4 regions of the Brevibacillus gelatini genome follow, and region 3 is predicted to be linked to each of the others. Evidence: riboswitches for the same ligand, from Rfam matches in the RefSeq annotation. Region 3 holds a riboswitch; each other region holds the start of a gene.
The links. A riboswitch is a leader RNA that binds a small molecule or an ion and turns the genes downstream of it on or off. The one in region 3 is predicted to bind cobalamin.

Region 1 (7,118 bases), 1.4 Mb from region 3:
AAAGAGATTCCGCACAAGGAAAACGCAGCGGTCGCAGCCAGCATCTTGCTGCGTGCCGACAAGCTGCCGCCCGGCTTTTTTGCGACCTATTGCAAAACGGCGACTGACGTCCTGCGTCTGGCCGTTGCCTTGTCTGACGGCGATGTCAGTCTGGCGACTCCTGCGAAATTCCGCAAGTTCAGCCGGGCTGAGCGCCGCCTGCTGCTGCGTTTGCTGGAAGCAAGCCCGAACCTTGCGGAAGACATGCTGCGCTACAAAGGCCGCTGGATTCGCCTGGGGGAAATCTTGCATCCGTTCGAATACAAAGACCGCTATCCACAGGCGGCGGAAGCGTTCGATATTTTGCGCAACAACCGCCGGCTGGAAACGTTCAACAGCAAGGTGGAGCTGGCGCTGACGCGCGGGGAGGTACACGAGGCTGCACACCTGCTCGTGCAGCGGCCGGGGGAATTTGCCCGTCGCCTCGACCACTTGCTCAGGTTGGCAGAGGATGGCGGTGAGGTGCTCCGCTCGTTTGCACAGGTCGCGCCTTCGGTGTCTACTCCTGTGCTGCTGCAAGTGCTGAACCACTTCGCGAAAAGGGAAGCGTACGGAAAGTGGCGCACCTTTTTCCCGAAAGGAGAGGTGGCAAAAGTACAGACGATTCCAAACGAGCTGCCACAGCTGGCCGAAAACATCCGCGCAAGTGCTGCCAGCATCTGTCGAGAAACCCTTCTGGAGCGGTTTTCTGCCCTGCCCTCCCTGGGAAAAGTCTACCTCGATCCGCGCTTGCAGGAGCAGCTTGTGCCTTTTTCGCAACGGTCGGCGAGCAAGGCGCTGCGGACGATTGTGCGCGGTTCCAGGCTTCCGATCCCGGATGGCAGCACGATCCGCTTTTTCACCTGGTGGAAGGAAGGCTTGGTCAACAACGTCCCCACCGGGCGCGTCGACGTCGATTTGTCTGCGGTGCTGTACGACGCGGACTGGAAGTACATGGAGCACATTTCCTACACGAATTTGCGTTCGGCAAAATACCGCGCCTGCCATAGCGGCGATATTGTGCAGGCACCGAACGGAGCGTGCGAGTTCATCGACGTGGACATCGAATCGGTGCTAAAGTACGGCGGACGTTATGTGGTCATGTCGCTCAACTCCTTCACCAGCCAGCCTTATTGCGACTTGCCGGAGTGCTATGCCGGCTGGATGATCCGCAGCGAGCCCGAGTCCGGGGAAATCTTTGAACCGCAGACGGTTCAGGACAAGATCGATCTCGCCTCGCGCTCGACGATCTGCATTCCCGTCATTCTCGACCTGGCGGAGCGCCAGGTGATCTGGACAGACGTCGCGCTGCGTTCGCATCCGCTCTATGTCAACAACGTGGAAGGGAATCGCAGCGGGATGGAGTGGATGGGCCGGGCGCTCACCACGCTGGTGAAGCCGACTCTCTACGAGCTGTTCTCGCTGCATGCGCAGGCGCGGGGGACGCTGGTTGAGCGGGCAGAGGATGCGGACACCATTTTTTCCATGAACGAAGGGATTACTCCGTACGATCTTGAAAAAATCATGGCTGACTTTTTGTAGGCCGAATGATGATAAGCCTGATACTCGCCAAAAGAGCTGCCCTGCCAGTCGTTTGCTGGAGTGCAGCTTTTTCTTGTCGAGCCTCGTCCGCCTGCAGTGTGCGGGTCCGGATGGCGGGAGAGCGGCAGTTCCCGGATTCATGCTACTTCGCGCTACCTTGTATTTTTGGCATGGACTCTCGCCGGATTGCAGCTTTTGCTTGAATCCCCGGCAGCATTTGCTATTATTAAAACAAGCGATTGTCCTGAAAACGAACGACATGTGAATATGGGAGAAAAACAGGTCCTTGTGTTTCACGAGCGATAATCTGTGAGATGCGAGGTTAAAAGGGAAGTTTGGTGAAAATCCAACGCGGTCCCGCCACTGTATTAGGGGAGCTCTTCTTCCTGGCAACGACGCCGTCCACTGCACGATCAGCGTGCGGGAAGGAAGAAGAAGAGTGACGATCCTTGAGCCAGGAGACCTGCCTGTTTTTATGTGTCCACTGATTTCCTTCGGGTCAAAGGAAGAGGTGAGGATTGTTGCAGTCGGCTATCCGCGCTTTGTTTTCCTTGGAGTTTTGGGGAAACAAAGCGTTTTTTTTGTGCGCGGAAAGCGAAATAACGAGGCTGTGGAAAACATTTGCAATAGGCAACGGAGCCTTACCTGCATTTGGGGAGCGCTGTGTCCCCGAAAATGTTGAGGGATGGGCAACGGGGCCTACACTTCATTTTGGAGGTTGAGCGACTTGAGTAACAAGCGAGGTCTGTTTTTGGTCTACACCGGAGATGGCAAAGGAAAGACAACGGCAGCAGTGGGATTGGCTGTACGGGCGGCTGGACGAGGCAAAAAGGTCATTATGATCCAGTTCATCAAGTCGCCTGATCGCACGTACGGAGAGAAAATCAGCTTCGACAAGCTGGGCATCGAGATTGTGCAAAAAGGCGCAGGCTTTACCTGGACGAAGACGCCGGAGGAGCATCGGTCGGCGCTGAAGGAGGCGTGGGCTTTTGCCAAGGAAAAGCTTTTGTCGGGTGCCTACGATGTCGTGATTTTGGACGAGCTGAACAATGCGCTTGCGATCGACAGTTTTCCCGTTGATGACGTGCTGCCGCTGGCGGACGTTTTGCAAACGATTCAAAATCGGCCGAGCCATGTGCATCTGGTCGTGACGGGCAGAAGCGCCAAGCAGGAATTGATCGACATGGCGGATCTGGTGACAGAGATGAAGCCGATCAAGCATTACTACGATGAGGGGATACCAGCGGTGCTGGGGGTCGAGTTTTGATGAGCGTACTGGAAGCGTACGGTCACGGCGGTGATTTGCTGACGGTGGCAGACCGCTTTGGAATGGAGCCAGACCAGTTTGTTGATTTCAGTGCCAATATTAATCCGCTGGGCATGCCGGACAGGGTACGCGAGTTGCTGCTCGCTTCGCTGTCTGCCGTGTTGCGCTATCCAGACCCAGGGCATCGGCTGTTTCGCCGTGCCTTGGCGCAGCGCTTGCATCTGCCAAAGGAATGGCTTTTGCCTGCCAATGGCGCGGCGGAGGCGATGGCGCTTGCAATTCTCGGGCTCAAGCCGCAGACCGTCGGTGTGGTTTATCCTTGCTTTTCGGAATATGCAGAGCTTTCCGAGCAGTTTGGGGCAACCGTCATCGGCTGCTATGGAAAAGAAGAGAACGGCTACAAGGCCGACGAAAAAGAGCTGTATCGTCTGTTCGAGCAGGCTGACCTGGTGTTTGTCGGCTCGCCGAACAATCCGACTGGCATCTTGTACGAGCCGCAGGAGCTGTTGCAGATGGCGGACTGGACGGCCAGGACCGATACATGGCTGGTCGTGGACGAGGCGTTTCTCGATTTTGTGGAGGAAAGCCGTCAGTTTACGCTGGCAAGCCAGCTTGACCGTTTTCCCCGCGTCATTTTGATGCGTTCCATGACGAAAATGTACGCGATCCCCGGCTTGCGGCTCGGATACGCGATTGCCCAGCCTGACGTGATTGCGAAAATGCGTGCGAAGCAGGTGAGCTGGAGCGTGAATGCGCTTGCCCTTTTGGCGGGGGAGCTGTGCTTGCAGGAGCAGGAGTACGAGCGGCGGACACGCAGTCTGATCGCCAGGGAGCGCGCTGGTCTGATCGAGTTTATTCGCGGGGAGCTGGGCTGGAAGGTCTGGCCGGGGGAGGCAAACTTTTTGCTGCTTCGCTCGCCGGAGGACTTGCCAGCGGCCTTATTGCAGGAGCGGCTCGGCAAAAAAGGTGTGCTGATCCGCAGCTGCGCCATGTACCCCGGATTGACGGCGCATGATGTGCGCATCGCCGTTCGCGGTCGGGAAGACAATGCGCGCCTGATCGCGGCCTTGCGCGAGGTACAGAACGAAAGGAGCGGGCAACGATGAGTCTTGTGCTGGTGACAGGCGGTGTGCGCTCGGGAAAAAGCCGCTTTGCAGAAGAGCTGGCCCGGCAGGCCGGAGAGCGCGTTCTGTACGTGGCGACGGGTCAGGCGTGGGATGAGGAAATGCAGCAGCGGATCGAGCGGCACAAGGAGCGGCGTCCGCAGCAGTGGGGCAGCGTGGAGGTCGGCGAGCGGCTTTGTGATTACGAGTCAGTTGGCACTGCTTACGACGTCGTGTTGATCGATTGTCTGTCGACGTGGGTGAGCAATCGGCTGATGAGCGTCGCGGAAGCAGAGTGGCGAAGCGAGGCGCACACAGAGGCGTTGCATGCAGAGGCGGAGGCGTGGCTGGAACTTGTCCGGCGCTCTCCGCAAAAAGTGATTGCGGTCACGAGCGAGGTCGGGCTGGGCGGTGTCGCCATGAATCGGCTCGGCAGATGGTTCGCAGACGTGCTGGGCGACGTCAACCAGCGTGCCGCGTGCCAGGCAGAGACGGTCTACGCGGTTATGGCCGGAATCCCGTGGAGGATCAAAGGATGAACGCATTTTGGCACGCAATCGCTTTTTTCACCCGAATCCCGGTTCCTTGGCTGCGCCCGTCCGAGGAAGCCTGGAAAAAAAGCGTCAACTGGTATCCGGCAGCAGGTCTGGTCATCGGTATGGTGCTGTGGGGCGTCCACCAGGCAGGGCTATTGCTCTTTAGCCCGTGGCTGTCCGCCGTGCTGACACTCGCTGGCTGGGTGTACGTGACAGGTGGACTGCATCTGGACGGCTGGATGGATTTGGCCGACGGATTGGGAAGCAGTCGCTCGAAGGAGCAGGTGCTCGCGATCATGAAGGACAGCCGTGTCGGGGCGATGGGCGTTTTGGCTGCGCTTTTGCTGCTGTTGCTCAAGGCGGGGGCCGTCGCGGAACTGGCGCATCCCGGCTGGGGAGTGCTTCTTGTGTTTGTGCCTGCTGTGGCGCGGACACATGTGCTGTTGTCGATTCGGCTATGGCCGTATTTATCGCAGGAAAAAGGAATCGGCAAGGGCATTAGCGCAGGGCTGTCGCATATGGCTATCGCAGCCGGATACATCGTGCTTGCCGTGGCTGGCTGGTTCGTCGGAGGTTTGCAGGTTGTTGCGGCTATGGTTGTCTCGTTGTTGTTCGTGCTGTTGTTTTCCCGTTCTGTCGCCCGCAAGCTCGGCGGCCTGAACGGCGACTGCTACGGCGCAGTTATCGAAAGCGGCGAGGCGATTATGCTGCTCGTACTGGTCGGGAGCTGGTGGACATGAGGCTGCTCTGGATCCGGCACGGGGAGACGGACTGCAATCGCGAGCGCAAATATCTCGGACATAGCGACGTTCCCTTAAATGAAAAAGGAGAGCGGCAGGCGCGCGGGCTGGCGCGGCAATTGTCACAGCAACTGGAACGGCCTTGTGGGCTGTACGCAAGCGATTTGCGCCGCTGCACGCAAACAGCCCAGCCACTGGCAGACGAGTGGGGCCTGTCGATCATATCCGATCCGGCTTTGCGCGAGCTGTCTTTTGGCGACTGGGAGCTTTTGACCTACGAAGAGCTAATGCGCGCGGATGCCGAGCGGGCTTCGCGCTGGTATGACGACCCGTTCCGTTGCAGTCCGCCAAATGGCGAGAGCTTGCAGGAGTTGGGGCAGCGATTGGACGGCTGGCTGCGAAAGCTTCTTGTACAGCGGCGAGCGGATGCGGACGAACTGATCGTATGTGTTGCGCACGGGGGAGTAATTCGCTGGTTTCAGGCGATGTGGCTCGAAAACGACCCCAAGCGGTATTGGCATGTAGAAGGAGTAGGGCATGGCGAGGCCCTGCTGGCGCAATGGGACGGGCGATGCTGGCGTAGACAACGGCTGGAAGACGTAAAGAGAGGGACGACATGACGGAAGTATGGATTTTGTGCGCGGCATACGCAATTGACCGGGTGGTCGGCGACCCGCGCAGCCTGCCGCATCCGGTGGTTATCATCGGCTGGTGGATTACGCGGCTGGAACGGGTTATTCGCGCTGTAGTGAAACGGGAATCACAGCTAAAGCTGGCTGGCGTCCTGTTCCCGCTGTCGATCGTCACAGGCAGCTATGCGGTCGTCTGGCTGCTTTTATGGGGAGCGGCGCTCATTCACCCGCTGCTTTCGTGGGTGTTGAGCGCGTGGCTCATTTCCACGACGATTGCCACAAAAGGACTCGCGGACGCAGGACTGGAGATTGCCCGCCATCTGCTTGCCGGGGATATGACAGCGGCGAGACGCTCGCTGTCGATGGTGGTCGGCCGCGATACGGAGCAACTGGACGAACCGGAAGTTTGCCGGGGGGCGGTGGAGACGGTGGCGGAAAACATCGTCGATGCGATTGTTTCCCCGCTGATCTATGCCGCGATTGGCGGCGCGCCGCTGGCGATGGCGTATCGGGCAGCCAACACGCTGGACTCGATGGTCGGCTACAAAAACGAAAAGTACAAAAATCTCGGCTGGGCATCCGCCCGTTTTGATGACGTAATGAACTACATACCCGCCCGTCTGACTGCGTTGCTGTTGGTTATCGCAAGCGGGCTGCAGCGGCTGGACTGGCGACAGTGCTGGAAGATCATTCGCCGGGACGCGCATTTGCACCCAAGCCCGAACAGCGGGCTGCCGGAAGCGGGAGTGGCGGGCGCGCTGGGCGTGCAGCTTGGCGGGCTCAACTACTACCAGGGGGTGCCTTCCAACCGGGCGCGGCTGGGCGATGCGCATCGGCCGTTGGCTGCCGCAGATATTATGGCGACGATTCGGTTGATGTACCTTACTTCTGTGCTGTGCCTGCTCGTATGCCTGGCAATTGCGGCTGCCGTTGCTTTTCTATAGGGCGGTACCTGTTACGATGCGCAGGGCAACGGAAGAAATGAGAACGAACGAAAAAACGGCTGCGTGCGACACGCAGGCAATGGAAAGGGGAGGGGCCGTATGAGCGGCAAGTTGTTTGTGATCGGTTTTGGTCCAGGAAGCTTTGAGCACATCACCAAGCGGGCCAGGGAGGCACTGCAAGAGGCAGACGTGATTATCGGCTATTCGACCTACGTGGATTTGATCCGCGGACTTTTGACGAACCAGGAGATCGTCAGCACCGGAATGACGGAGGAAGTGACGCGTGCGCGCGAGGCGGTGCGTCAGGCGGAGGAAGAAGGCAAAAAAGTAGCGGTT
Region 2 (7,118 bases), 800 kb from region 3:
AGCATCCGAAGAATTCTTATGCTCATCCCCGTTCTACTGGGCATGTCCATCGTCGTATTTTCCATCATTCGTGCCATCCCAGGTGATCCGGCTCTGACCATATTGGGAGAGAAAGCAAGTCCGAAAGCGATTGAAGATTTACGGGAAGTATTAGGTCTGAACAATCCGTGGTACATTCAATATTTTGACTATTTGAAACAGATTCTCAGCGGAGATTTGGGGGTTTCCCTGCATTCCGGTGCGAGCATCACGCAAGAAATCGGCCCGTATTTGGCGGCTACGACAGAGCTGACCATTTTCAGCATGGTTTTCGCTGTCATGATCGGGGTAAACGCAGGAATCCTGTCTGCGTGGAAGCAAAACTCCTGGTTTGACTACTGTGCGATGTTGATCGCCTTGATCGGTGTTTCGATGCCAATTTTTTGGCTTGGTTTGATGGAGCAATGGTTCTTTGCGCAAGAACTGAAATGGCTGCCATCCGTTGGTCGCGACAATTCGCGTAATCCTGTAGAGGCCATTACGCAGTTCTATATACTGGACACGATTTTGGCTGGACAGTGGGATCAACTGTGGGAGGTTATCAAGCATTTGATCCTGCCTAGTGTGGCTTTGGGGACAATTCCGATGGCGATTATCGCCCGGATTACCCGTTCGAGCATGCTGGAAGTAATGCGCGCCGACTATGTGCGGACAGCACGGGCAAAGGGCCTGGCGCAGTTTTGGGTCGTGTACAAGCACGCGCTGAAAAACGCGATGATCCCAGTGCTGACGGTGATCGGTCTGCAAACGGGCTTGCTTTTGGGCGGGGCGGTGCTGACCGAAACCATTTTTGGCTGGCCGGGTATTGGCCGCTATATTTATACCGCGATCGGCAACCGGGACTATCCGGTGATCCAGTCCGGCATTTTGGTAATCGCTACGATTTTTGTCTTTATTAATCTCCTGGTCGACCTTCTGTATGCCTATATCGATCCGCGCATCAAATACCGCTAGGGGAGGGATGAAGAGACATGGCAGAGACACAAGTACAGACGGTATCCCTGAGAGCAAAAGAGGAAGAAGTTGTCTCTCCTTGGCGGGAAGCTTGGAGAGCTTTGCGAAAAAACAAGCTCGCCATGGCAGGATTGGCGATCATTCTGTTTTTCGTGACGGTTGCGGTGCTGGCTCCCGTAATTGCTCCGTACCCGTATGACCAGGGTGAACTGGTCATGAAAAACAAGCCGCCGTCCGAGGAGCATTGGTTTGGCACAGATTACAACGGGCGGGATGTGTTTAGCCGCGTCGTCTACGGTGCGCGCATTTCGCTCTGGGTCGGGACCTTCTCGGTCATCGGCTCCGTCGTGGCAGGCACGATTTTGGGTCTGTTGGCAGGCTTTTACGGCAGATGGGTTGATACGATCATCTCGCGCGTTTTTGACATCATGCTGGCGTTTCCAAGCATTCTGCTCGCGATTGCCATTGTCGCCATTCTGGGGCCATCCTTGCAAAATGCGCTGCTGGCGATCGCGATCATCAACATCCCGAACTTTGGGCGTCTGGTGCGCTCGCGTGTGTTAAGTCTCAAGGAAGAGGAGTTCGTCATGGCGGCGCGCGCAATCGGCATGAAGGACTCGCGCATTTTGATGCAGCACATTTTGCCGAACAGTCTGGCGCCGATCATCGTGACCGGGACGATGGGGATTGCGACAGCAATTATTGAAGCGGCCGCGCTTGGCTTTTTGGGGCTCGGTGCCCAACCGCCGGAGCCGGAGTGGGGGAAAATGCTCTCCGATTCCCGCCAGTACATCCAGAAGGCACCGTGGACGGTCATTTTCCCTGGACTGTCGATCATGCTGACGGTACTCGGCTTCAACCTGATCGGGGACGGATTGCGGGATGCGCTTGACCCGCGGATGAAAAACTAGTGCGCAGCAAAAGGGGCGTGAAGGGACACAACCAGTCCTTTTCGCTTCTTTTTTTGTTTAACCCAGCCGTGAGGGCTTCCGGGTTCAGAGAGAAACTTCCAGTCCGCCCTTCTTTTTTGGGCAGGGAAATGGTATTCTCTAGGATAGAATCTTGTCGAAAGCGAAGGTGGCGCAGGTGTACTTGGAGCGCATTTCGAAACTGCACGATTTTTTGACCAAGCAAGAGCTCGACGCGGTAGTCATCACCTCTCCGAAGCATGTTTACTATTTGACCGGCTTTTTTACCGATCCACACGAACGTTTTATGGGGCTGGTGATTCCGGCTAAGGGCGAGCCATCCCTGATCGTTCCCGCCCTCGACCGCGAAGCGGCAGCAGCGGCTTCAACCGTTCAGACGATTCACACTCATACGGATGTCCAAAATCCGTACGAGCTTCTCAAGCAAGTGCTGCCAGCGAACCTGAAAAAGCTGGGCATTGAAAAAAGCCACATGACTGTAGAACGTTACGAAGCGCTGGGGCAAGTCGTCTGTGCAGAAAGCTACGTGGATGTGGAAGAGCCGCTCCGCGAGATGCGCCTGATTAAATCGGCAGATGAAGTAACTCGCTTGAAAAAGGCTGTGCAACTGATTGAAGATACACTCAGCGAGACGTTGAAGACATTCAAAATCGGCCAGACCGAAATGGAAATCGTCGCGGAACTGGAATACCAGATGAAGCGGCTGGGAGCAGACGGCCCGTCTTTTTCCACGATGGTTTTGGCAGGGGAAAAATCGGCACTGCCGCACGGAACGCCTGGTTCGCGCAAGGTGCAGGAAGGCGATTTGCTCCTGTTTGACATCGGGGTAGCGGCAGACGGCTACGTTTCCGACATTACCCGTACCTTTGCCGTCGGGCAGATCAGCGAGCAGTTGCGCGATATTTACGAAACGGTGCTGGCCGCAAACGAGGCAGCGATTGCCGAGGTTCGTCCAGGCGTGACATTTGCCCATCTCGACAAAACGGCTCGCGACGTCATTGCCGCAAAAGGCTACGGCGACTACTTCATCCACCGTCTGGGCCACGGTCTTGGCATGGATGTGCACGAATATCCGTCCGTACATGGGCAAAACCAGGAAACGCTGCGCCCAGGCATGGTGTTCACCATTGAACCAGGGGTGTATGTGCCGGGAGCAGGCGGCGTGCGCATCGAGGACGATGTGCTCGTAACCGTAACAGGCGTGGAAGTGTTGAGCAAGTTTCCGAAAAAACTGACGGTGATCGGATAAAGCTAAAAACGTACAATTGAATAGACGTCTGATGGTGCTGCGCGGAATCGTTTGGTTCCGCCAGCTTAATAGGGAAGTCCGGTGAAAATCCGGCGCGGTCCCGCCACTGTAACGAGGAGTGTCCAGCAAAGAGCCACTGTTTTTCGCGCGACGAAAAATGGGAAGGCGCTGGGGATGATGATTCGTAAGCCAGGAGACCTGCCATGAGATGATGTGCAATCGGCCCCACGAGGATGGGACAGATGTGGAAGCAGACGAGGAAACGGCGCCATTGGCAACACCGTATCTATCGTCATGTCACGTTATGTCAAGCACCTCCCGATTGGAAAAAAAGGGGGGTGCTTTTTTCTATGACAAAACAAAAGAAGAGGGGTTATGGAGATGAGTACAATTCGCTTAAGAAAAAAAGGGTTCCACGGTTTCCGGATGGCAGCGCTGGCAGCGATCATGCTGCTTTTGTCCGCGTGCAGCTCTGCGGCACCTGCTGCGACCGAATCCACTGGCGCAAAGCAAGCCGCAACGCCTGAGCATACGGCCCAGCCTGCTTTTGACAACAAACCTGTAACGATTGTAACCAACGGGATCGAGATGACGTACCCGGAAGCGCCAAAACGCGCGGTGACGCTGAACCAGCACGTAACCGAAGTGATGCTCGCGCTGGGACTGGCTGACAAAATGGTCGGAACCGCGTACCTGGACGATCAAATTTTGCCTGAGTGGAAGGCCGACTATGACAAAGTGCCAGTCCTGTCCGACAAGTATCCGACCAAAGAAGTGCTCTTGGCCGCAAACCCTGACTTCGTGTACGCAGGCTGGAAAAGCGCCTTTGGCGACAAAGGGGTAGGGACGATGGAGGATTTGGAAAAGGCGGGGATCAAATCGTACCTGCAAGAGTCTTCGAACAAGCCGGGCCCGACGATTGACGATGTTTTCACAGATATTCAAAACATCGGCCGCATTTTCCGCGTAGAAGACAGGGCGAACGAACTGATTGGCAAAATGAAAGCGGAAATGGAGCAAACCACAAGCAAAATCGGTACGGTGGACAAGCCGCTGAACGTGTTCGTGTACGACAGCGGAGAAGACCAGCCGTTTACCGCTGCCAACAACTACATGACTTCCCTTATAAAAACGGCAGGCGGCAAAAACGTGTTCGACGACATATCAAAAGGCTGGGCTACCGTAAGCTGGGAAGAAGTGGTCAACCGCAAGCCTGACGTGATCGTGGTTGTAGACTACGGCGACAAGACAGTAGAGCAGAAACAACAATTCCTGCTGACCAAAAAGGAACTGGCTGACGTGCCAGCGATCCAAAACAAGCGCCTGATCGTGCTGCCATTGTCCGCAGCGTCTGAAGGGGTACGCGCACCTGTCGCGCTGAAAATTCTCGCCGAAGGGCTTTACCCGGATCGATTCAAATAAAAAAGTTTGCAAAGAGAAGGAGGGAACGGCCCTGCACAAGATCAAGATGCCCTTCCTTATTGTTGCGCTGCTGATCGGGCTAGTCGTCTCGATTACGCTTGCAGTGACACTCGGCTCGGTGGAAATCCAGCCAGCGACCGTTTGGAAAATTGCCTTATCGCATCTTCCGCTGGTCGATCAATGGATCGGAGCGGATTGGTCAAAAGGAGAACAGACGATTATCTGGGAGATTCGCTTTCCTCGCGTCCTGCTGGGGGCTGTCGTCGGGGCTGGTCTGTCTGTCGTGGGGGTGGCGATCCAGTCGCTGGTTCGCAACTCTTTGGCAGATCCGTACATATTGGGAGTTTCCTCGGGCGCATCCACAGGAGCGACGCTGGTCATTTTGTTCGGAGCATTCAGCATGTACGGACAATACGCGCTTTCCTTCGGTGCTTTCACAGGATCGCTTGTCTCGATTCTGCTTGTTTTTACCTTGTCCCGCATCGGCGGACAAAACTCCACGGTGCGTCTGCTCATGGCAGGCATCGCGATTTCCGCCATTTTGTCTGCCATCACCAGCCTGATTATTTTTTCCGCGCCCAATGAGCACGGCATCCGCTCCGTTCTGTTCTGGATGAGCGGCAGCCTGGCTGGAGGGAAATGGGAGTATTTGACCATTCCGTCGCTGATCGTCGTGATCTGCCTGATTGTCCTGTTGGCGCAATACCGTTCGCTCAATGCGCTTTTGATGGGCGAAGAAGCGGCGGGAACGCTGGGCGTCAACACGGTGCAATTTCGCAAGCAGCTATTGGTCATTACCGCCCTGCTTACCGGCGTCATTGTGTCCATCAGCGGGTCGATTGGCTTTGTCGGCTTGATGATGCCGCATATCGTTCGCGTCATCGTCGGTTCGGACCATCGGCGTGTCCTGCCTGTCAGCGCCTTGCTCGGGGCCATTTTCCTGATCTGGGCAGACGTGATTGCCCGGCTTGCGTTTGCGCCGGAAGAGTTGCCAATCGGGATTATTACGGCGCTGTGCGGCGGCCCGTTCTTTATTTGGCTGATGCTGCGCAGCTCCTATTCTTTCGGAGGTAGCGGTCGATGAATCTGCATGTGGAAAACATTTCGGTTGCGCTGGAGAAAAAAACGATTTTGCGCGACGTTAGCCTGACGGTCCGCTCCGGTGAATTTGTCGGGCTGATCGGGCCGAATGGCAGCGGGAAGTCCACCCTGCTCAAAAGCATTTATCGGGCGCTGAAGCCGCACAGCGGATTCATTTCTTTGGACGGGGCTGACGTCTACGAGCTTTCCGCCCGGCAAAATGCGCAGCGTATGGCGGTCGTGCGGCAGGAATCGTCAATCGAGTTTGACTTTACCGTCATGGAAATCGTCATGATGGGGCGCTCTCCCCATAAGAAGCTGTTTCAATCCGATACCGCCGCTGACAGCCGCATCGGTGAAGAGGCATTGGAGCGCGTCGGCATGCAGGAATACGCCTCACGCAGCTATTTTTCCTTGTCTGGCGGGGAAAAAAAGCGCGTGCTGATTGCGAGAGCCTTGGCCCAACAAGCCGAGTTTCTCGTGCTGGATGAACCGACCAACCATCTGGACGTCCGGTATCAGTTGCAAGTGATGGATCTGGTCAAGACGCTCGGGATTACCGTGTTTTCTTCGCTGCATGATCTGAATATGGCCGCCATGTACTGTGATCGGCTGTACGTCATAAGCGGCGGGAAGCTGGTTGCTTCCGGCACGCCGGAGGAAGTGCTTGAACCGGGGTTGATTCGCGACGTTTTCGGGGTAGAAACAGAGGTGGTCACGCATCCGGGCACGGGGAAAAAACACGTTTATTTCTTTTCGGAAACAGTCAGCAGCCAACAATCGCGGCAAAAGGTCAAGGCAAGATGAACGGCGTCAACAAACGCCGCATTCTCTTTGGTTGCTCTTTCTATCAGGCGTTTGTTATAATTACCGTTAGTGTATTTTTTTCGAGCGCAATCTGTATGTTTCGATGGATTCGCGTGGGAGGGAACGAACAACACATGGATCGCCGTGAAAGACAGAAAAGGATTCGAAATTTTTCCATCATCGCCCACATTGACCATGGAAAGTCGACGCTGGCAGACCGCATTTTGGAGCTGACCGGAGCATTGACTGCACGTGAGATGGAAGCCCAGTTTCTGGATACGATGGAGCTGGAAAAAGAGCGCGGGATTACCATCAAGCTGAATGCCGTGCGTTTGAACTATAAAGCAGATGACGGAGAGGATTACATTCTCCACTTGATCGACACGCCTGGACACGTAGACTTTACGTACGAGGTATCCCGCAGCCTGGCTGCCTGTGAAGGGGCGATTCTCGTTGTAGACGCTGCCCAGGGAATCGAGGCTCAGACGCTTGCCAACGTCTATTTGGCGCTGGACAACAACCTGGAGATCATTCCGGTTGTCAACAAGATCGACCTGCCGAGCGCAGAGCCTGAGCGCGTGAAGCAAGAGGTAGAGGACGTCATCGGTCTGGATGCCAGCGAAGCGGTGCTGACTTCT
Region 3 (7,118 bases):
TCTTGTCTCGATATGTTCGACGACCGGCATCACGCTCGATGTCGCATTCTGAATGTAGGAAATGCTCTGCGTCGGCGCAATCGCCAGACGGTACGCGTGATACAGTCCGTTCTTCTGCACCTTTTGCTTGAGCGCGGCCCAATCGTCCGGGGTCGGAATGTGCATGCCAGCAAACAGTTGCTTGCCTTTTTCCGTGCGCGGACGGTAGTCGTTCGTCAAGTATTTGTCAAAATACGTGCCTTTGGCGTACTCCGACTGCTCGAAGCCCATGAACGTTTCCCCTTTGGCCTGGGCGATCTCCATGCTCATTTCCAGCGAGTAGTAGTTCATCATCATGAAAAACGTGCGGGCAAAGTCTTTGGCTTCCTCGCTCTCGTAGGCGATCTTGTTTTTCGCCAGGTAGCCGTTGAGGTTCATCGCACCCAGCCCGACGGAATGCAGCTCGCGGTTCGCCTTTTGCACGCCTGGCGCATTTTCCACGCGGGTCATATCGCTTACGGCGGTAATCGCCTCGATGCCTTCGCGCACGGATTCGCGCACTTTTTTGCGCTCCATCACGTTGACGATGTTGAGCGAAGCCAGATTGCAGCTAATGTCGCGGCGGATGATGTCCGGCTCGCCGTAGTTGGTAATTGTGGATGTCTCCTGGAGCTGGAAAATTTCCGTGCACAGGTTGGACATTTTCACGGAGCCGATGTCTTTCAGCGCGTGATTTTTGTTCGCGTTCGTCTTGTTCATGATGTACGGGTAGCCCGACTCCATCTGGATCATCGCGATTTTGGTGAGCATGTCGCGGGCGCTCATGACGACTCTTTTCTTGACGCGCTCGTTTGCCACCAGCTCGTCGTACATTTCGTCGAGATCCAGATCATCCAGATGGACGCCGTATTCCCTGTAAACGGAGTAAGGCGCGAACACCGTCAGCGGCTTGTTTTCCTCTGCGAGCTTGTAAAACACATTCGGTACGATCAGGCCGATTGACAGCGTCTTGATCCGCGACTTTTCATCGGCATTGATCTTTTTGCAGTCGAGAAACTCGTTGACGTCCCAGCCGAAGATGTTGTAGTAGGCCGCCCCGGAGCCTTTACGCTGGCCCATCTGATCGGCGTAGGAAAACGCATCCTCCAGCAGCTTGAGCACAGGCATGACACCCTTGGCTGCCCCCTCGACACCTTTGATCGGCTCGCCGCGTCCGCGCAGCTTGGACAGGTTAACGGCCACGCCGCCGCCGATTTTGGACAGCTGCATACAAGTGCCGAGCACGTAGTTGATCGAATTCAGGGAGTCGTCCATCTCCAGCAGGAAGCAGGAAACCATTTCGCCGCGGCGGCTTTTTCCGGCATTGAGAAACGTCGGTGTCGCAGGCTGCAGGCGCTGCTCGATCATGGATACCGTCAGCCGCTTCGCCAGCTCGAAGTCACCACGTCCGAGCGAGAGTGCCACAATCGCCACCCGATCCGGGTACTGCTCCAGATACATCGATTTGTCGTTCGTTTTCAGGGCGTAGTCTTTGTAAAACTTGGAGATGGCCATGTACGAAGCGAATTGAAACCCGGCTCCATGCGCCAGACGGAAAATTTCATCGACCTGTTCCACGGTGTATTTTTCGTACACATTTTCGTAGTAGTCGTTTTCGATCAAGTAGTCCATGCGTTCTTTCACGCTGTTGAAGGTCATCGTCTTGGCCTGTACTTCTTCCATGAAGACAGCAACGGCCTCTCTGTCCTTTTCCAGTTGGTAAAATCCGTCGCTTCCTCGCTGCATCAGTTGGTTGTTCAATTCAATGTGTCGCAATTGCTGCCACCCCACTCGTAAATTGTTCCACATCACGGCCGGTACCGGACAGTTCGAATTTGGAAATGACCGGAACGCCATATTGGCTGGCAATCGTGTCTGCGCTTTTGGCAAAGCTGGCTCCCCAGTTGCGGTTGCCGCTGGCCGACACGCCGCGCAAATAGACATGATTCCGCTTGAGGAAACGCTCCACTTTTTCCGGCACCTGGCCAAAGCCCGTCGTATATGTAACCAGAACGAACGGCTCTTCGATCACCATTTCGGGATCAATCTCCACGTGAGGCAACCCGAGCTTGCTGACGAATCTTCTGACGTTTCCTGTTTTGGAGTCAAAAGCGATTAACATGTCCCTCATCCTTTACTGCTAATGTGAATTTTTCAAGCAAAGTAAAAACGCATCCGACGTCAAAAGGCCGAATGCGCATGATGATCCCCATCGTATCCATTCGTCCCAAGACGAATGGAGCGTTCGAACACTTCCCTATCTCCCGTAGGTTACACAGTGCTTGCGGTCAGGCAGGTCTCCTGGCTCGGGGTCATCGCTCCATTTTCGCCTTCCCGATTTGTTGGATCAGTGGCGCAAACACAAAATGGAACTCGCTCCTTACAGTGGCGGGAACCGCGCCGGATTTTCACCGACTTCCCTATTATGTCTACCAAATATTGCGTGATATTGCGTGGCAAACACCTGTCCGCATCAATATGTAGTTGGCAAAACTTACTTTACCTCAATATATCGTAGTAGTCAAGGTCAGCATGTTCTATTTTGGCACTGATAATCTCTCTCATTTCTCTGTTGCCAATCTCTGGATCGCATCCCTATAATAGATTTCGTATACAAAAAGTTGACGCCATCGGCCGACTGGAGAGTGATTCATGATGGAGGACACGGTTTATGAAGCAGTAACGATTCCTCGTTCGCAAATCCGAAAAATGACCTACGATGATCGCACGTTTCACATTTTTGTCAGCATCCCTGACGTGACACCGCCGCCATCCGGCTTCCCGGTCATCTATGTGCTGGATGCCAACTCGGTTTTTGGCACCATGACCGAAGCGATCCGCCTGCAAAGCCAGGCTCCAGAAAAAACGGGTGTGTATCCCGCAATCGTCGTCGGCATCGGCTATCCGACAGAAGCGCCGTTTCATCCCTCGCGTTACTACGACTTCACCCATGTCGTGCCCGCATCCGAGCTGCCTGCTCACCCGCGCGGCGGCGAATGGCCAAAAATGGGCGGGGCAGAAGGCTTCCTCTGCTTCATCGACGACACGGTGAAACCCGCGATTGAAAAGGACTTGCCCGTCGACCGCACCCGGCAAACGATTTTCGGGCATTCGCTCGGCGGCTTGCTCGTGCTGCACGCCTTGTTGACCCGGCCGCATGCGTACCAATGCTATATCGCCGGCAGCCCGTCGATCCACTGGAACGAAAGCGTCCTGTTGGAAGAGGAACGCCGCCTGCCGTCCCTGCTCACTGACGATACGCGCATCAGAGCGCTGCTCACCATCGGGGAGCTGGAAAACGACGGCCGCTTCGACGTCAACGTCAAGGCGCAGGCAATGGCCGAGCGGTTGTCCGACATGGGCAATGGGCAGATCGAAGCGTCTTTCCGCCAGTTCCCGGACGAAAATCACACCTCTGTCCTGCACGTTCTCATCAGTCACGCCATTCGCTTTGCTTCCAAGCCACCTGCCCGCTAGTCAGGGCAGTTTTTTCTTTACCTCGCTCCATGCCACAAGCACGAACGCCAGTCGACACACAAAAAACCGCCCATACGCAAACGATGAGCGGTCATGCGTGCATTCCAGTTCTTTTTCGCCTATTGCAGAGACAACACCTTGTTGATCTGCGGCAGCTCCTCGATGGCCGCTACTACCGCCGGTGTAATCTCTTCGTCGGTGACGCAAATCAACAGGGCGTTTTTCCCCTTTTGCTCACGCGACACATTCAGCTTGGAAATGTTGATCTCGTGGTCAGCCAGCTTGCGGGACACGTCGTAAATGACGCCCGGATAGTCAGTATGGTGGACCAGCAGACCGTGAGCGCCCGGAGGAATCCGACAGGCGCAGTAGTTGATTTCGCTGATGTACACTTCGCGCCAGTCCTGGGCAAACGTGTACTTGTTCGCGCCCACGCGCAAATTTGCGAGATGGTTGGCGTACTCGCCGGAACTGTTTTGAACCGAGACGCCGCCGCCAAGTCCCTCCAGCAGAAGCGAAGCGATCTCTTCTTTATTTTCATGGGACAAAATGCTCAGGGACGCCCCTGTTAGCTGCGGCTCCAGTCTGCGAATCAATTGGGCCAATTCTCGAAGTCCAGCATATTGGGTCATGTACTGCCCTCACTCTCCCAGTCAGATTTAATCCTTGCTGCTTATTGCGGAAGAATCCACTCTTCCGGTTCCTTGATAATCGAGGAATGGTTGTCGGAGCGATACCAGGCTGTCAAGGTTTGTCCATCCTTCGTGTACACGATGCGATAGATGGTGTTGCCCTTTCCACTTTTCTCAAACGGACTTTCCTCCAGCGGAACCACTGTCACACCGCTCGCTGCAATCACGCCGCCTTTTTCCGCGATGACGCTCTGGATCGTGGCCATGTGCTCATTGCCCGTGACTGCCATCCCCATGTAAGCGAGCACCCCCATCAAGATCGCAACCGCCAGAAACGAAACAATAATCACTTTGGACTTTTTCGCTGTATCCACCTAACGCTTCCTCCGTTATTTCATTCTCTTTGTCAATCGGAAATCGGACGCACTTTGTCAATCGTGCCTCCCCCCAGGCACACTTCTCCATCGTAAAAGACGACGGCTTGCCCAGGTGTCACTGCTTTTTGCGGTTCTGCAAAAACAACTTCTACGGTGTTGCCCTCGCGGATGTGCACCGTCACTTGCTGGTCAGGCTGGCGATAGCGGAATTTCGCGGTGCAGGTAAACGATTCGGTCGGCTTGTTCGCGCTCACCCAGTTCACGTCAGTCGCCAGCAAGCTGCTCGAATACAGGCGGGGATGGTTGCTGCCTTCGCCAACGATCAGGACGTTGCGCTCCAGGTCTTTGTCCACGACAAACCACGGCTGTCCGGTCTTGCCGTGCCCGCCGCCAATCCCCAAGCCCTGGCGCTGGCCAAGCGTGTAGTACATCAGGCCGTCATGCCGTCCGATCACGTCTCCGTCTACCGTTTCGATATTGCCGGGCTTGGCTGGCAAGTAGTTTTGCAAAAACTCGCGGAAGTTGCGTTCGCCAATGAAGCAAATCCCGGTGCTGTCCTTCTTTTTCGCGGTGTACAGCCCGGCTTCTTCGGCAATTTTACGCACCTCTGGCTTTGGCAAATGGCCGATCGGGAACATCGTTTTCGACAACTGCTCCTGACCGAGCACATTGAGGAAGTACGTCTGGTCTTTGTTGTTGTCTGCGCCGCGGAGCAGCTTGTACTCTCCGTCGATGAACTTCACCTGCGCGTAATGGCCTGTGGCGATGTAATCGGCCCCCAGGTCCATGACTTTTGCCAAAAGCTCGCCGAACTTGATCTCGCGGTTGCACATGACATCGGGATTCGGGGTGCGCCCGCGTTTATATTCATCCAAAAAATACTGGAACACCTTGTCCATGTATTCTTTTTCAAAATTTACGGTGTAGTACGGAATGCCAATCTGTTCACAGACGCGCCGGACATCCTGGAAGTCTTCTTCCGCCGTGCAGTGGCCGAATTCATCGGTATCATCCCAGTTTTTCATGAAGATGCCGATGACGTCATATCCCTGTTGCTTGAGCAGGTAAGCCGTCACGGAGGAGTCGACCCCGCCGGACATGCCGACAACGACGCGTGTATCTTCTGGTCGTTTCATAGTCTTTCTCCTCTTGATTCAATTTGTCCATTTACAGATTACCATGTTTCGCCCAACAATTCATGTCTTGTTGCACTTTTGCCGGCTGCATGTGAAAAACGCCTGCCGCAACAGACTGCGACAGGCGCTGATGAACACGTTATTCACTATGGGAAACTTCGTCTTTGATCTCGGAGCGAAATCCCTGGATGCTCTCTGCACGGCGATAGTTTTTCGCCTCGATGTTTGCCCGTTCCTCTTCGGAAATCTCGCCCGCATGTGCCGCCAGGTAATCCTCTGACTCGCGAATGTTCTCTTCCGTGTTTTGCAGCATCTCTTGCAGCTTGGCTGCGTTGTCAGAACGGTCGTCTGGTTTTGCCATGAAAAACACTCCTCCCTTTGCCAATTTGATTTCCTACCTGTACCATTGTGCTCCGTTCGCGGAGGAATTATGTACGATCAGGTGGAGAAATCGGGGTTCGGCAAAAGCGGGGGTTGCACATGGCTTTGGATCAGCAAACAGACGGTCCGATATGCCACTGTCCGTCTGTTCTCAGCATGCGTCTCACATCCATGATCGCCTCGCGATGGAGCGGCCCGTAAATGTGCGGATAAAAAAGTCCGTCCTTCGCCTGCTCGTATTTCACGGGAGAAGGCGATTTTGTCTCATCCACGACGAGCACGTACAATTCTTCGTCGAATGCGCCATACACCCTGGCGGCCACCTTGCTGAGCAGCTCTTCGCCTTTCGTGGCGTGAATGAAGCCTTCCTGCTCATAGTCGCGGGGCAGGTAATGGTCTTTGTCCGCCCACTTCTCCCAATAGGCTTTCGGGCACAGGCAATAAATGATGGATGGCTGCATGATCTGTGTTCTCTCCCTTGTCGTACCGCTTTATTTTTTCCCCATCGCTTTGTTGAGATGGCGCATGGCTTTATCGAAAAACATCTGGTCGAAGGCACCCTGATCGAACTTCCATTCAATGAAATTTTTCAACGAATGAAGATCTACCCACGCATCCTTCGCTTGCGGATTGCGGTCAGGCACTTCGCCTGTGATCTCTCCCTCGTAGACCAGCCTGGCCATCTCAGACGGATGCATCCCGATCTGATAGGCGATCTGGTGTAGCGCGATTTTCATGGAATCCTCCTGCTTTTATCGGTTCTGGTATCGATTCTTCCTCTATTTTGCCAGTCTTTTGCCTCCGTGCCAAGCCCTGCTCTCTCGCGTAATAAAGGGGTTCTCTGCGGTACGCCCTTTTCAAAAGTCATTCTTCTGCCGGCAGTAGTACGATTCTTCCTTCCTCCCGCTCGATCCGCAGCTTCCCGCTCGCTCCGATCGCATCGAGATATTCGCGCGGAATCTGCACGCGACCAGCCTGATCCAGAACAGCCAGTTCCTCGTGCTCTTCCTCCTCCTGGGGCAAGTCGTCATTTTTTCGCCTTAGCAGTTCGCTGGATGTTTTGCCGTCCCGGATCGCCACTACCCGCTCCACCTTGC
Region 4 (7,118 bases), 2.2 Mb from region 3:
CTCAACAAGCGGGCATACACTGTGCCCATTCCCACCCCTAATGTCAAAGCCGGTAAAACAAGATGCTTCCATGTGCCGTATCCCATCGAGGGTAGCCACCCATACCGCACCGAAAACAAATAAATGAGCAAAAATCCCAGCCAGTAGGAGGGAATGGCAGATCCCAGAAGAGCAAGGGTTCTGCCAAATCGATCTAACCATCCCGAAGAATAGACAGCAGTCGAGATTCCCAAAATCAAAGTCACTGACAGCATTACCAGCAACCCTGCCGTTGCCAATTCGATGGTTGCAGGTAATCGTTTGAGAAGCTCTTCAAGCACAGGTTCCTTAGAAACATAGGAGGTTCCCCACTGCCACGTAAATACATTTGCGATCCACTGCACATATTGATTCCCCAGCGACTCCGTTAAACCCAACTCTTGGCGCAATGACATCAACGCTTCTTCAGAGACAGGGACACCATTCGCGGTCAGCAATAGATAAGCGGGATCGCCCGGAGCAATCCTCACCAGAAAAAAAGTCAGAGTAGAGACGAACACGATGAAAATAAGCATTTGGACGATATGCTTTAGACAGAAACGAATCATTTCCATTGTCACTCATTTACATCTACTTGAGCATGATTGTAATAATACTCAATTGGATGAGGAATGAAACCTTTGACGCCATCCCTGACAGCAAAAATCGTTTTTGGATGAACGATAAAGGCTTGCGGGAGATCCAGATTAATCTGCTCCTGGATTTTTAGCGCCAATTCGTTACGTTTTGCCGTATCCGTTGTTTGATTCAATTGGTCTAACATGTTGTCGAGAGAAGGAGAAGCGTAATGGGAGACGTTTGAATGACTATCCGAACGATAGAAAATGTTTAGGAAGTATTGAGGATCACCTGTGTGTGCCGTCAACATGCTGTACATGGAAAGATCCCAATCCTCATTGGCCAGGACTTCATCAATGTTTTCCACCTGACGAATTTTCGTTTGGATCCCCACTTTCAACAGTTCATTTTGAATAATTTCAGCCATGATGGATAATTCCGGGCGCTGCGGAAAGGTTAACATCTTCACTTCAAATGGCTTCCCTTGCTTTTCCCACATGCCCTGGGCATTTTTCTCCCATCCGCCTTGCTTCATCAAGTGGTCGATGGATTGTGTTTCCTTGACCTTGACTGTTTGTCCTTTCCCAAACGGCAGCACTTCGGCAAATGGACTTTTGGCTATGGTACCCTCGCCGCGCATGACAGAGTTGACGATTGCTTCACGTGGGATGGACATATCCACCACTTTTCGGTAAGCGAGCTCACGAAATAAGGGAGACTTCATATTAAACAGCAGCATGTGCGTCCGCAGCGACGAAGCCGTTAGCACTTCGATATGATTATTCTTTTTCAACAGTTCTACAGCATCAATGGGAATGTCCGTTGCAGCGTCAACATCCCCTGATTGGAGTGCCATTAATCTCGTATTTCCATCTGAGATGAATTTAATTGTGACCGCAGATAAATGTGCTTTTTCTCCCCAGTAATCATCAAATCTCTCCAGGCTAAGGGATTCGTCCTTGTTAAAATTTTTGATTTTGAAGGCCCCCGTAAGAGCGGGGTAGGTCGCCTTGCCCTCCATTGTTTCTGTATCGACAATCATGGTCGAAGGATCAGCCAAATGGGCGACCAAAGCTGCGTTTTGCTTTTCTGTCACGATTTTCAGTTGAGTGGGAGACACAGCTTCCAACGATTGGATTTGCAATAAATCCTTTGCCATTTGGCTGTTCTTGATCGAACGCAACAAGGAATCTTTCACACTCAGCGCGTCCATTTTTTTCCCGTTATGAAAGAGAACATTTTCTCTCAAAGTAAAAACCCATGTCGTTTCATTTTCTTGCTTCCATTCTTTCGCTAACCAGGGCTTTGGCTCCAGTTGCTCATTTAGTTGAACCAAGGTTTCCCCCGCTCCAGAGCGCATAACCTCCCAGCTATCGCTGCTGTGTGGATCCAGACTGGCCGGACTCCAAGGGAAAGCCATCGTCAAGCTTTTGTCAGAGGTCGAAACTACAGAAGCTTCCTTCTGCGTTGCCTGTTCAGCCGATGAGGCGCAGCCAACCAGTGCCAGCGTGAAAATAAAGGCAGCCATCTTGAAAAGAAAACCACGTTGCCTGATTTTTGCTTTATTCATGTGCATTCAACCCTCCATATGTCATATAACCAACCAAATCCCTTCCGCGAGGTGCTTTCCATGAAAGCATCCCTCATTTTTCAAAGTCTCCCATGTGGCAAACTTCCTTTCATACAAACGAAAAAGCCCCATCTGTGGCAGATGAGGCAACGTGTACAATGATTCAAACGATATGACTAATGGAAAAATGGCAAGTCGAATCCATTCTGTACACCTCTCCTCTCCGCGAAGGATTTTACGGTGAAGCAATCTAGGTAGGTCTCCTGGCTTGCCGGATCTTTGCGTTCTTTCGTCTTCCCCGATCACGATCGAGTGACATGCATGAAAGAAAACTCCCCGGTTACAGTGGCGGGACCGCTCGGGATTTCCACCCGATTCCCTGTTACCCCTTGTTCTCACAAGGGCACCTAGTTGCTCATATGAAATTAGTATTCAGTATAAAAAAGAAAATGGGGGAAGGCAATGTATTTTTGCTACACGCAAAAAAGGCTTGTCACAGGAAAGTGATGCTGTAGCAAGGGTGTGACGGTGTGTGTGCTACGGGTGACAAACTGTCTTACGGCCTACAATAATCGCCCCATTCCAGCTTCGTTTTCTGAATGCCATCCTGCCTTCTCGTCACTTTTGGAAACGTAGTTATCACTACTTTGTTAACATAAGAACTCTTCGCTAGTTGAGCGAATCTGGTGCCCACGTAGAGATGTCGCCTCCCGGTGTAGCTACTATCAGCCATGCATGACCAGCGTATTCTGGACCATCTCCTGCTTGCCAACATTCATATTTATCATGGTTTCCATTTACAAAAAGCGTTTTTCCTGATTCAAATTCAATATGGAGATGCGGATATTGACTACCCAATCGAACGGCATTTACTTTTTCCCTACGTAACCGCAAAATGAATATATACGCTTCTTCTTCCGATAAATCAATCATCTCTTCTTGGGAGTTTGGAAATACTCGGGTTTCTTTAGGGAATACAGCCCATCGTGATTCAATGTTTAACCAAAGTTGGTCTGGAGAATGATTTGTGTAATGCTCAAAACGAATTAAAAACGTACCTGGTCCTGGACCAAATTTCATACCATCTAATTGGCTACCTACAAATATATGGTTTAATACCTTCTCTGTGTATTGCTTGTGTTCAATTTCCAACATAGCCCCCCTTTTATATCAACCTAGCCACATTACTAGCTTGGAACAAGTTCCTGCTGTTCTTCCGTTACGAGACGAAACCTGGTGAATATGCACAGGTCGACTGAGGACTGTGTTGTTACGTAGATTTGGACGGCACAATCTGGACAGTTCCAATATTTGTTATTTTCCTGAGGTACTCTCTCTCTCGTTCTACCTAGTTGTCCATGTCTTTGGTGAAAGCTTAACAGCTGACAACCTTGTACCTTCTCAAGGGACATCCTGAATAAAAAGCCACTGTAAAATAACCCTTTCCTTCTCCTTGCTCCCGCCCTTCCTTCGGGTTATTAATTCTTACTAATGAGAAACTCAAACTCCCGAACCGTATACTCCGGTAGAAAGTCCTTAACCTCATCTAAAATCCCCTTCAATTTTTGGCGCTTTTCATCGCTCATTGACACATAAAATCTTGTGTTATACCCACACATCCATGATTCTACATGCCGCTTGGCCAAATCACGGATTTCCTCTTCCTGAACAGCACATGCCCGTAATAAATAAAGTATGTTGTCTGCCTTGCCAAACTTAGTAAACAAGAAGAGAATGTTTTTCTTCACATAGGGGCGTAAATCATTTACATAAATCCCCCACAGCAGTTCGGCATGACGTAGGTCAATAATATTTGCAAGCACTTGTCTCGCTTCCCGCGATACGCTTGGTTTATCTGATTGTAGGGAGTTGATAAAAACGTCTGTGTAATCCTCTGGATTAAGCATACCTAGTGCTTTCACTGCCGCTCTGCGCGTCCGCGCATTTTCATGACACAAGAACGGAATAATCCATTGTGCATCTGTTTTATCGCCAGTTTCACCCACTCCAGCAATCGCTGCCTGTATCAATCTTTCATTTGTCCCATTCAGCTTTTCTCTGTAAAATGACGAGAAGTCAATTCGCTTATCTTTTAAATAATATCTGGCCATTTCACGAATGGTTTTATGCCGATCAAGAAGAGCAGCAAGCAGTTCTTCGGTAGACTCCTCTGAAAAACGTTCCATATATGTTTGTAATGCCAGTTGCCTAATGGGAGGAAAAACGTCACTCCTGATTCGTTTTAGCCATTGAATTAAACACTCGTTTGAGTAGTTTCTGCAAATGTGTTTAGCTACCTGTAGCCGTATCCAAGCATCAGATTGACGTAGTGCTTCTGATATAACTGATTCTTGCTCAATATCAGGAAGGTTGATCGCCAGTTCAAAGCAGAATCGTCGCACAATAGGGTCCTTTGAATGAAAACCGCTTAACAACACTTTCCGATTTTCTGGGTGACGAAACAGACCATATATTTCATCCACGAAGTCAGAGAATTTTTCTCGGTTATAGTATTCGGACAAATGTTTAACCAGACAAATAGCTTCAAGAAAGTGCTTTACATAATCAGGACGAATTCTCTGCTTGAGTGCCTTAAAAGCCATGAAACGGATTTTTGGCAGCCAATCGTTCATGCGGAGAAGCAGAAAAGGAATCTCCTTCCCCGAAAATTGATGCGCCAACATTTCAACCGCTGCTTCCCTCACATATCCATTTCGATGAAAGCTGCATATCCCAATGAAACTAACGTCCGACTCATCGTTGATCCGAATGGCCATGACATACTCAGGCGACAAATGATGCCATCTTGCCATTTTTTCTTGGTAATGATAAGGGGCTAATCTCCGCATGTATTGGTCAAAACCAATCAAGTTTTGCTTACCATGACGGCAAATAATTTTGTGTATGGTATCACGTGCTGTACTTCGTACTGTTTCGCTTGTCTCTATGGCAAACGGCAATAAGAAAGTCAGAGTAAGCATGCTTCTGGAATTGGCTAGCGATTGTAATATTTCAATTTTTCTTGTATCCGATCTTTTAAAAATGTTGAGGAAAGAATTTTTTCCGTAAAGTTCATCGATTAAATCTTGCTCCTCTTTTGACATGTCTCTCATAGTCCTAACCCCTCCAAAAGTAAAAAAAGAGCTACCTTACCGTAGGTAGCTCGATAAACAGACTGTTTCTAAGTTGTAGCCTCGTGATGGCTCCATTCACAATTACCATACGAAAAGTATTGACCGTTTTTTCCGGTCTACAACTTTATTAAGCAGCCTAAAACTATATTATCTCTGAACACAAACCTCTACTCCAACAAATCCTGTTACTCCACCGTCACACTCTTCGCCAAATTCCGCGGTTTATCCACATCCAGGCCACGCGCGACAGATGCGTAGTAAGCAAGCAATTGCAATGGAATGACGGTCAGAATCGGTGTGAGCATTGGCAGAGTGGCCGGCATGTAGATCACTTCGTCCACAGTCTTCGCCAGGTCGTGGTCGCCTTCTGTCGCGAAGCCCAGGACATGAGCGCCGCGCGCTTTTACTTCCACGATGTTGCTCACCGTTTTTTCGTAGATGTCTGGTTGTGTAGCCAATGCGACAACCGGAACGTTATCTTCAATCAGCGCAAGAGTACCGTGCTTCAGCTCACCAGCCGGGTACGCCTCGGAGTGGATGTAGGAGATCTCCTTGAGCTTCAGGGAGCCTTCCAGCGATACCGCGTAGTCCAGACCGCGGCCGATGAAGAACAGGCTGTTTACCCCTTTTGTGCTCTCGGCAAAGCGGCGAACCTGCTCAGCATCTTCGAGCATGGATGCGATTTTGCCTGGGATTGTCTCCAGATGCTCCACGATCGTCGCTACCTCGGCAGCCGCAAGCGTGCCTTTTACCTGCGCCAGATACAGGCCGAACAGGTACAGCGCTACTACTTGGGAGGTGTACGCTTTGGTCGAAGCTACCGCTACCTCAGGGCCGGCCCAGGTGAAAATCACTTCGTCGGCTTCGCGCGCCACAGAGCTGCCGACAACGTTCGTGATCGCGAGTACCTTCACGTTGCTCTTCTTCGCTTCACGCAGTGCAGCCAGTGTGTCTGCTGTCTCCCCCGATTGGCTGATGACGATCATCAAGGTTTTGTCCGTGTAGATCGGGTCGCGGTAACGGAACTCGGAAGCAACCGCTACCTCTACCGGAACGCGGGTCCATTTTTCGATGATGTCTTTGCCGACCAGACCTGCGTGCATGGAAGTACCGCAAGCGACGATGTAGATGCGGTCGTACGTCGCCAGTTCGGCATCGCTCATTTTCAACTCAGGCAAAATCACGCGCTTGTTCTCGCGGTCAATGCGGGCGCCCATCGTGTCGCGAACGGCTTGTGGCTGCTCGTAAATTTCTTTAAGCATGAAAGAATCGTAGCCGCCTTTTTCCGCTTGCACCAGATCCCACTCGACATGGAACAGCTCCCGCTCAATTTTCTCTCCGGTCTCTGCGTTCATCAGTTCCACGCCGTCGCGAGTCAAAACAGCCATTTCGCCTTCGTTCAAAATGTAAACGTCACGGGTATGCTCCAGAATAGCCGGAATGTCCGAGCCAATAAAGCTCTCGCCCTGACCTACGCCAACGACCAGCGGGCTGGCCAGACGAACAGCTACCAGCTTATCTGGTTCATGCTCAGTCATGATTCCCAGCGCATAAGCACCACGCATGCGTTGCACAGCGCGACGCGCCGTGGACACAATATCCCCGTCGTACATGTCTGCGAGCAAGTGCGCGATGACCTCGGTATCTGTCTCGGAAGTGAACGTGTAGCCTTTTGCCAGCAGCTCTTCCTTCAACGGCAGGAAGTTCTCGATAATCCCGTTGTGAACGACGGCAAAAGACGTTTTGGCGTCGGTATGCGGGTGGGAGTTCTCGTCAGACGGCTTGCCGTGCGTCGCCCAACGTGTGTGTCCGATTCC

Region 1: it holds a riboswitch for cobalamin, as region 3 does, so the genes downstream of both, cobO (cob(I)yrinic acid a,c-diamide adenosyltransferase) here and nrdI (class Ib ribonucleoside-diphosphate reductase assembly flavoprotein NrdI) in region 3, are expected to answer to the same signal.
Region 2: it holds a riboswitch for cobalamin, as region 3 does, so the genes downstream of both, AAFJ72_RS08185 (ABC transporter substrate-binding protein) here and nrdI (class Ib ribonucleoside-diphosphate reductase assembly flavoprotein NrdI) in region 3, are expected to answer to the same signal.
Region 4: it holds a riboswitch for cobalamin, as region 3 does, so the genes downstream of both, AAFJ72_RS01665 (ABC transporter substrate-binding protein) here and nrdI (class Ib ribonucleoside-diphosphate reductase assembly flavoprotein NrdI) in region 3, are expected to answer to the same signal.

Annotation. Positions count from the first base shown of each region.
Region 1 covers NZ_CP154342.1:1,028,765-1,035,882, forward strand. The annotation lists gene AAFJ72_RS05320 (TerD family protein) at 1-1,560, shown strand, start outside; cobalamin riboswitch at 1,824-2,045, shown strand; gene cobO (cob(I)yrinic acid a,c-diamide adenosyltransferase) at 2,246-2,827, shown strand; gene cobD (threonine-phosphate decarboxylase CobD) at 2,827-3,933, shown strand; gene cobU (bifunctional adenosylcobinamide kinase/adenosylcobinamide-phosphate guanylyltransferase) at 3,930-4,469, shown strand; gene cobS (adenosylcobinamide-GDP ribazoletransferase) at 4,466-5,206, shown strand; gene AAFJ72_RS05345 (histidine phosphatase family protein) at 5,203-5,826, shown strand; gene cbiB (adenosylcobinamide-phosphate synthase CbiB) at 5,823-6,782, shown strand; gene cobJ (precorrin-3B C(17)-methyltransferase) at 6,882-7,118, shown strand, end outside.
Region 2 covers NZ_CP154342.1:1,652,293-1,659,410, forward strand. The annotation lists gene AAFJ72_RS08170 (ABC transporter permease) at 1-993, shown strand, start outside; gene AAFJ72_RS08175 (ABC transporter permease) at 1,011-1,904, shown strand; gene AAFJ72_RS08180 (M24 family metallopeptidase) at 2,080-3,171, shown strand; cobalamin riboswitch at 3,187-3,391, shown strand; gene AAFJ72_RS08185 (ABC transporter substrate-binding protein) at 3,553-4,593, shown strand; gene AAFJ72_RS08190 (FecCD family ABC transporter permease) at 4,640-5,677, shown strand; gene AAFJ72_RS08195 (heme ABC transporter ATP-binding protein) at 5,674-6,480, shown strand; gene lepA (translation elongation factor 4) at 6,615-7,118, shown strand, end outside.
Region 3 covers NZ_CP154342.1:2,453,616-2,460,733, forward strand. The annotation lists gene nrdE (class 1b ribonucleoside-diphosphate reductase subunit alpha) at 1-1,794, opposite strand, end outside; gene nrdI (class Ib ribonucleoside-diphosphate reductase assembly flavoprotein NrdI) at 1,781-2,140, opposite strand; cobalamin riboswitch at 2,293-2,501, opposite strand; gene AAFJ72_RS11680 (alpha/beta hydrolase) at 2,674-3,495, shown strand; gene AAFJ72_RS11685 (ACT domain-containing protein) at 3,615-4,127, opposite strand; gene AAFJ72_RS11690 (hypothetical protein) at 4,169-4,501, opposite strand; gene mnmA (tRNA 2-thiouridine(34) synthase MnmA) at 4,534-5,640, opposite strand; gene tlp (small acid-soluble spore protein Tlp) at 5,780-6,001, opposite strand; gene AAFJ72_RS11705 (DUF952 domain-containing protein) at 6,132-6,482, opposite strand; gene AAFJ72_RS11710 (hypothetical protein) at 6,513-6,758, opposite strand; gene AAFJ72_RS11715 (ABC transporter ATP-binding protein) at 6,886-7,118, opposite strand, start outside.
Region 4 covers NZ_CP154342.1:270,920-278,037, reverse strand. The annotation lists gene nikB (nickel ABC transporter permease) at 1-593, opposite strand, end outside; gene AAFJ72_RS01665 (ABC transporter substrate-binding protein) at 596-2,167, opposite strand; cobalamin riboswitch at 2,404-2,592, opposite strand; gene AAFJ72_RS01660 (hypothetical protein) at 2,837-3,322, opposite strand; gene AAFJ72_RS01655 (HEAT repeat domain-containing protein) at 3,646-5,280, opposite strand; gene glmS (glutamine--fructose-6-phosphate transaminase (isomerizing)) at 5,487-7,118, opposite strand, start outside.